Regions from separate parts of the Pseudogracilibacillus sp. ICA-222130 genome, predicted to be linked through region 2. Evidence: riboswitches for the same ligand, from Rfam matches in the RefSeq annotation. Region 2 holds a riboswitch; the other holds the start of a gene.
What was found. A riboswitch is a leader RNA that binds a small molecule or an ion and turns the genes downstream of it on or off. The one in region 2 is predicted to bind S-adenosylmethionine.
Positions count from the first base shown of each region.

Region 1 (4,221 bases), on a different contig from region 2:
TTTATTATGTTAAAAATAATTCCGCAAGTTGTCGGGGGAATTTTCGTTTTACTTGGTGACGTAATGGTTTGTGTAAAATGATTAAAATAAAAAAGGTAGGACATCCTTAAGTTATCGAACTAATAAAAAGGAGAGACCTACCTATGTCAAACAGTATAACCAATAAATTTTTATTTAATCATATTATGCGTGAAGAAATGAAAAACTTCTTCGAGGGCGAAAATCCTGACTTGAATAGTAGTATTCTTGACGGTACCTTCACTGCGGAAATCCGGTTTAATTCCGCAAGTTCACGAGGAAAACCCGTTGCACTTGCGGATATATTGTATAATTCCGCAAGTTCACGAGGAAAACCCGTTGCACTTGCGGATATATTGTATAATTCCGCAAGTTCACGAGGAAAACCCGTTGCACTTGCGGATATATTGCATAATTCCGCAAGTTCACGAGGAAATCGCGCCACACTTGCGGATATATTGTATAATTCCGCAAGTTCACGAGGAAATCGCGCTGCACTTGCGGATATAATGCTTAATTCCGCAAGTTCACGAGGAAAACTCGTTCCACTTGCGGATATCCGTCACAATTCCGCAAGTTCCCGAGCAAATTCCTCCCAACTTGCGGATATCTAGCATCCCCCCTCAAGCCCCCGTCCCCGAAAAGACCTCGCTCCGCTTCAACCAGCAACCAAAAAACTTACATAACATTCAAATTTCGATAATTTTCTCTCTTATGTTTTAAAGGATAATTGGGAAAAGTAAAACTATGACAAAATATTGGAAAATGCGACAAAATCATTGAAGTTTACGGTGACATTTATTATGATGTTCTACGTGTGTGAAAAAGAACGTACAAAGGTTTGACCGACATTAATGAATCTACAAAAGATAAGACGATTTTTCGATGAAAACGACATAACCGTATCAAATGAAAAACCATCTTACAACATATGGGCATGCCTCTGTAAATTTAAAGACACAAAGGGAGTTTATCATGGAAAACTTTTTTAAAATGAAAGAGTTAGGCACGAATGTTCGAACAGAGATTTTAGCAGGAATGACAACGTTTTTAACGATGTCATATATTATTGTAGTAAACCCTGCTATATTATCTGCAGCGGGTGTGCCGTTTGATCAAGTGTTTATTGCAACAATCGTGTCCGCGGTAGTAGGAACACTCATTATGGCTTTATTCGGAAATTATCCGATTGCTATTGCGCCTGGAATGGGGATGAACGCTTATTTTGTAAGTGTTGTAGCGACACAAGGCGTTTCCTATCAAGCAGTTTTTGGTGCAGTTTTTGTATCGGGGATTATCTTTTTATTATTAACATTTACAAAGTTTCGCCAAATATTAATTGAATCGATTCCAGATTCATTGAAATATGGTATAACAGCAGGAATTGGCTTATTTATCGCATTTTTAGGATTGAAAATGGCAGGACTTGTTGTTCCAAATGAGGAAACATTAGTGTCATTTGGAGACTTGTCGATTCCAGAGACACAATTAGCGGTTTTTGGTATTGTGATCACTTTAATTTTAGTTGCTAGAAATGTAAAAGGTGCTTTATTTATCGGGATGGCGATCACAGCAATTACGGGATATATTTTTAACTTATTAACGATTGATGGCTTTATATCTGCACCACCAGCTCCAATCTTTTTTGATTTAGATATCGGTGGTGTTGTTCAACATGGATTGTACGGAGTAATTTTTGCATTTTTACTTGTCACTATTTTTGATACGACAGGAACGATGATTGGAGTAGCGGAACAAGCAGGTTTAATGAAAAATGGTAAGTTTCCGCGTGCACGTGCGGCGTTAACTGCTGATGCGATCGCAACAACTGTTGGTTCGACATTAGGTTCTACACCATCATCCGCTTATGTTGAGTCATCTTCAGGTGTAGCAGTTGGGGGAAGAACAGGTTTTACGACATTGGTTGTCGCTTTACTATTTTTAGTTTCACTTTTATTTTCCCCATTAGTTGCTGCGATTTCGTCTTTATCAGCAGTAACAGCACCAGCACTTATTATCGTTGGAAGTTATATGTTATTTGGACTTTCAAAGATTAAGTGGAATGAATTTAATGAAGCATTTCCGACATTTATTGTCGTTTTAATGATGCCTCTAACATCGAGTATCGCAACAGGAATTGCAGTAGGGTTTATCACTTATCCTTTATTAAAATTAGTAACTGGTAAAGGGAAAGAAGTGCACCCAATGCTCTATATATTCGGGGTTATCTTTATTATTCAAATGATCTTTTTCCCAGCTCATTAAAAAAGTTTCACGAAATTATTTGACAGTTCTAATAAATCTGTGTATAGTATTATTCAACATCAAAAATTAAATAAAAAGTTTTACATTTTCTTATCCAGAGAGGTGGAGGGACTGGCCCTACGAAGCCTCGGCAACAGACTTGACTAGTACTGTGCCAATTCCAGCAAGCTTTTAGTTTGAAAGATAAGAAGAGTCGAGACAGTATATGTATATTCGAACCTCTTCTTAATCAGGAAGAGGTTTTTTAATTGGAAAAATTCTTCGTCTTCATGAAAAAATGGTTAAAGGTGTGAGGAGAAATGAGTCGTTTACAGGAAGCACATATTAAGTTTCTCGAGAGACATTTAGCGGATTTAGAAAATGGAACAATCACATTAACAGTTCATGATGGATATGTCGCTAGAATTGAAAAACAAGAAAACACATTATTTGATGAACAAGAGAAGTTATCAGAAAAAGAAATTATTTCTATATAAATTTTATTCAGAAAAATCATATTATTTAATTATTTTAGGGGGAATAAAATGACAGACCGATGTAGACAAGAAACTTTTTTAGTGCAAATTGGAAATAATCGTGATGAGCATTTTCGAGCAGTAAGTACACCGATTTATTTTTCAACAGCATTTCGCCACGAGGAAATCGGACTGCAAGATGGATATGATTATATCCGTACAGGGAATCCAACCCGAACAGTACTAGAAGAAGCTGTAGCAGAATTAGAAAAAGGGGATAAAGCATTTGCGACATCATCTGGAATGTCGGCAGTACAACTCGTATTTTCTTTATTTGAAAAGGGTGATCATATTATTTCTTCTAGAGATATTTATGGTGGCAACTTCCGACTTTTCGAGATTTTTGAGAAAAAATATGGCTTTGAATTCTCTTATTGGGACGGAAAAGATTACGAGGAATTAGAAACATTAAAACGAGAAAATACGAAGGCAATATTTATTGAAACACCAACAAATCCTTTAATGCAAACAGTTAAATTATCGAAAATATCCGAGTTTTCACATAAGAATGATCTTCTACATATCGTCGATAATACTTTGTATACACCGTATATACAACGACCGATTGAAGAGGGAGCAGACATTGTCATCCATAGTGCAACAAAGTATTTGGCTGGACATAATGATGTGTTGGCAGGACTTGTTATTGCAAAAGGGGAGGAAGTTTGTGAAGAGCTTAGCTTTTTACATAATTCCATTGGAGCAGTATTAGCTCCATACGATTGTTGGAGCCTGATTCGTGGAATGAAAACTTTAGCATTAAGAATGAGGCAACATGAACGAAATGCAAAACATGTTATCGACTTTTTACAAGACCATCCACTCGTCACAAATGTGTATTATCCAGGAAGGGGCGGTATGTTAAGTTTTGAAATTATAAATGAAAATCTTGTGGAACCATTTTTAAAAGCATTACAAGTTTTCACGTTTGCGGAGAGTCTTGGAGGCGTAGAAAGTTTCCTTACATACCCGGTTACGCAAACACATATGGATATACCGGAAGAAGTAAGGTTAAGCTATGGTTTATCAAATCGACTACTTCGTGCTTCAGTCGGTGTAGAACATGAAGAAGATTTAGTAAATGATTTAGCACGTGCATTTGAGCAAATTCGTACATGAGAGGTGAAGTGATCCGATGAGTTTGTTAAAAGATTTAGAGAAAAAAGTGTTAATTGCAGATGGAGCAATGGGGACGATTTTATATGCGAATGGTGTTGGACGTTGTTTTGAGGAATTGAATTTAACACATCCAGATCAAATCCAAAATGTTCATGAAACATATATCGTAGCAGGGGCCGAAGTGATTCAAACGAACACATATGGAGCCAATTATATTAAGCTGGCAAGATATGGCCTGGAAGAACAAGTGAAAAAAATTAATGAGCAAGCAGTCCAAATTGCGAAACGTGCGAGTAATGGTCGG
Region 1 covers NZ_JBBKBG010000028.1:19,038-23,258, reverse strand. Annotated here, with positions in the region: gene WKT09_RS10740 (hypothetical protein) at 144-632, shown strand; gene WKT09_RS10735 (NCS2 family permease) at 994-2,283, shown strand; SAM riboswitch class I at 2,371-2,473, shown strand; gene WKT09_RS10730 (DUF2292 domain-containing protein) at 2,583-2,759, shown strand; gene WKT09_RS10725 (PLP-dependent transferase) at 2,808-3,917, shown strand; gene WKT09_RS10720 (bifunctional homocysteine S-methyltransferase/methylenetetrahydrofolate reductase) at 3,934-4,221, shown strand, end outside.
Region 1: it holds a riboswitch for S-adenosylmethionine, as region 2 does, so the genes downstream of both, WKT09_RS10730 (DUF2292 domain-containing protein) here and WKT09_RS05680 (methionine ABC transporter ATP-binding protein) in region 2, are expected to answer to the same signal.

Region 2 (4,221 bases):
GCTAAAATAGCGACGATACTTGCTAAAACGATTGTAAAAATCCACTTTTTCATTTTATTTCCCCCTAATAATTAACTTTTGTCTACTGCTTTTGCAGCTTTGTCTCCAATCCATTGGAAAATTTGTACTAATAATAATAAAATTACGACCGTTAAAATCATAATGGTATTATCATATCGGTAGTAACCAAATCGAATTGCTAAATCACCGATTCCTCCACCACCAACGAAACCAGCCATTGCAGAATAAGCTACTAAACTAATCACGGTTAATGTGATGCCTTGGATAATACTAGATTTGGCTTCTGGAAGTAATACATCTTTAATAATCATCCAAGGTGTTGCACCAACCGCAATTGCTGCTTCGATCACTCCCTTATCAATTTCACGAAGGGATGTTTCCACAATTCGTGCAAAAAATGGGATGGCTGCAACCGATAAAGCAACACTTGCAGCAGTAGGTCCAATCGAGTTACCGACGATTAATTTTGTAAATGGTGTAATAGCTACCATTAAAATAATGAACGGGATGGAACGAATGACGTTCACAACAAATCCGAGGACAGATTTTATCGGTTTATTTTCAAGAAATAGTCCCTTATCCGTGACGAATAAAATAATCCCTAATGGCAATCCGATGATGAGTGCAACGAGTAGCGCAATACCTATCATATATATCGTTTCCCCAAATGCTTGCGTCATTTCGGGTAACAGTTCCACAATACGGTCCACATCAAATAACATCACGAATCACCTCCACATCTACTTGTTGTGATGACATATAATCGATTGCTTTGTCGATTTCAGTTTTGTCACCTTTCATTTCCATGACGAACATTCCCAGTGGACGTTCTTGAATATATTCAATTAAACCGTGTAAGAAATTTCCTTTTACATCAAATGTTTGAATCATATCGGAAATGACGCTTTCGCCAGCAATATCTCCACGGAACGTAATTTTAACAATTTGTCCGGTGCATTTTTGTAACATTTCTTCTGGTACATCGATATTCACAACATCTTTAATGAATGTTTTCGTTAAATCATTTTTCGGTGCAGAGAAAATATCATATACGTTTCCTGATTCCACAACTTTTCCATCCTGCATAATAGCCATACGGTCACAAATTTCTTTCACCACATTCATCTCATGTGTAATTAATACAATCGTAATATTTAATTCTCGATTAATTTTCTTTAATAACTTTAAAATGGATGAGGTTGTATTCGGATCGAGAGCAGAAGTAGCTTCATCGCACAGTAATACAGATGGTTCATTCGCTAGTGCACGAGCAATACCAACTCGTTGTTTTTGACCACCACTTAGTTGGGCCGGAAAGACATCTTTTTTATCTGCTAAATCTACCATATCTAAAAGTTCTTCGACACGTTGATCAATCTCTTTTGCTGGTGTGGATGCTGCTCGTAAAGCAAATATGATATTTTCAGCAACTGTTTTTTGACTTATGAGATGGAAATGTTGGAAAATCATGCCGATTTTTAAACGTGCTTTACGTAGGTTGTTTGCATTCAAAGACATTAAATCAAGCCCGTCGACTAATATTCGTCCTTTTGTAGGTCGTTCTAGTAAATTAATACAGCGTAATAAGGAACTTTTACCTGCCCCAGAATATCCGACAATACCGAAGATTTCTCCTTCGTTAATCGTTAAAGATACATTGTCGACACCAATGACATCTCTATCCTTCGTTTGATACACTTTTGTTAAATTTTCGATTTGAATCATGGCTAGTCTCCCTTTTAAAAACATAAAAAAACTTCTTTCACAAATATGAAAGAAGAACTGTTAATTTTCAGCTTATCTTCCAGAAATTTGTACGTTCTGAAGGAATTGGCACCTTCCATAATGGGGTTGCCGGACGTCATTGGGCCTTGTCCCTCGGTCACTCTTGATAAGTTATCGACTTATATAATTGTAGCATTTCATATTAGTCAAACTAATATATTTAATCATAGCTATTTTCGTTTAATTTGTCAATAATAACTGAAAATTTCTTTCTTTTCGAAAGTATATTCTTTATACTTGTTGTAGAATGATAGAATTGAAATGAGGAATATTTATATGAAATTATCGAATCGATTACAGAGATTGCCGGCACATTTTTTCTCGCAATTAACCAAAAATGTTCAACAAGCTGTTAGGGAAGGGAGAGATGTTATTAATCTTGGAAGAGGAAATCCTGATAAACCAACGCCGTCTCATATCGTAACAGCTTTACAGGATGCAGTAGAAGATCCAGTCACACATGGATATGCACCATTTCGAGGTACGACGGAATTGAAAGAAGCGATAGCGATATTTTATAAACGTGAATACGGAGTAAATCTAGATCCGGAAACAGAGGTTGCTATTTTATTCGGTTCGAAAGCGGGAGTTGTCGAATTACCATTGGCGATTATGGATCCAGGAGAAGTTCTCTTACTTCCAGACCCAGGTTATCCAGACTATTTATCTGGTGTTAGTTTGGCAGATATACGATTCGAAACGATGCCATTACTAGAAGAAAATAACTATTTTCCTAATTATGATGTTATAGATGAGGATATTAAACGAGATGCAACATTAATGTATTTAAATTATCCAAGTAATCCGACGAGTGCAGTAGCAGATGTTCCATTTTTTGATGAGACAGTCCAATTCGCGAAAGAAAACAATATTGCAGTAATGCATGATTTTGCTTATGGTGGAATCGGATTTGATGGTGAAAAACCGGTAAGTTTTTTACAAGCAGACGGGGCGAAAGATGTCGGGGTGGAAATGTATACGATGTCGAAAACATTTAATATGGCTGGATGGCGCGTCGGATTTGCTTTAGGAAATAAGGAGATTGTCGGTGCGATTAATTTATTACAAGATCATATGTATATTAACCAATTTCCTGCCGTTCAGCGTGCAGCTGCAAAAGCATTGTTAGGAGAGCAAACGGCAGCGAAAGAAATAGTCGCTTTATATGAACATCGTCGTAATGTGTTTATCGAAGCTTGTAAAAAAATCGGGTGGAAAGTCGAAGCACCAAAGGCCTCTTTTTTCGCTTGGTTACAGGTTCCAAATGGACATACGAGTGAATCCTTTACTGATTTGTTGTTAAATGAAGCAAATATCGCTGTTGCTCCAGGTAATGCTTTTGGGGCACATGGAGAAGGGTATGTACGAATTGGATTATTGGAGGAAGTAGATCGTTTACGTGAAGCGGTAGAACGGATAGGAAAACTGGACTTATTTTAATCGATGTCCAGTTTTTTCTCCGGATAAAATCCATTTGAAAGAGTGGGGGAGTGGTATGAAAGTAATTGATTTAACCGCAACATTGAACGAAAAAATGGACGTCTATCCTGGAGATCCAGCGGTTACGATTGAAAAAGTCCATACATTTGACAAAAATGGCTGGGAGTTAAGAAGGTTAACATTAGGTACGCATACCGGCACACATGTCGATGCATTTTCGCATATGCATAAAGGAAAAGCAAATGTAGATGAGATTCCGATCGAACGATTTTTTGGTGAAGCACAAGTAGTGCAAAAAGATTCACAATGGCCGAGGGAGATAGGCTTATTCTTTACTGAACCACTGGATGAAACATATATAGATAAATTATTGCACGCAAAACCCTCCTTTGTCGGTGGAGATATGACGGAACGATTAGAAAGAATGTTATTAGCGAACGACATTATTACCTATACAGACCTAATCAATTTAGAAAAAATTCCGTTCCATCAATCTTTTACATTTTATGGACTACCTTTAAAAATAGAAAAAGGGGACGGGTCACCAGTCCGCGCGATCGCTATATTATAAAAGCGATTATTAGTAGTAGCTTTGCAGGAGAAAACGGGGAGGATCAATCCCCGTCTTTTTTTATCATTTTTTCTTGCTTCAACTTACAAATTGGAATATATAAAGCAATGTATACAATATAAAGTTAATAATGGATGATCTAAAGGAGAATTTTTCATTATTTTTCAAAAAAATTAAAACTTTTTATATAAGTGACCGTCTAATATATAGCAGGTGAAGGGGGAGTCCATTGGAGAAAATTACAAAAAAAGCTATTGCTGGAGATAAAGAAGCTTTTATGCAACTTATGGATACTGTAAAAGCTGATATTTATCGAACAGCATTGAGTTACATGAAAACAGAAGAGCTTGCATTAGAAGTAGTACAAGAAGTTACATATCGCGCATTGATTAATATCCATTCAA
Region 2 covers NZ_JBBKBG010000008.1:64,878-69,098, forward strand. Annotated here, with positions in the region: gene WKT09_RS05670 (MetQ/NlpA family ABC transporter substrate-binding protein) at 1-53, opposite strand, end outside; gene WKT09_RS05675 (methionine ABC transporter permease) at 72-743, opposite strand; gene WKT09_RS05680 (methionine ABC transporter ATP-binding protein) at 733-1,746, opposite strand; SAM riboswitch class I at 1,816-1,919, opposite strand; gene WKT09_RS05685 (pyridoxal phosphate-dependent aminotransferase) at 2,083-3,246, shown strand; gene WKT09_RS05690 (cyclase family protein) at 3,302-3,817, shown strand; gene WKT09_RS05695 (sigma-70 family RNA polymerase sigma factor) at 4,047-4,221, shown strand, end outside.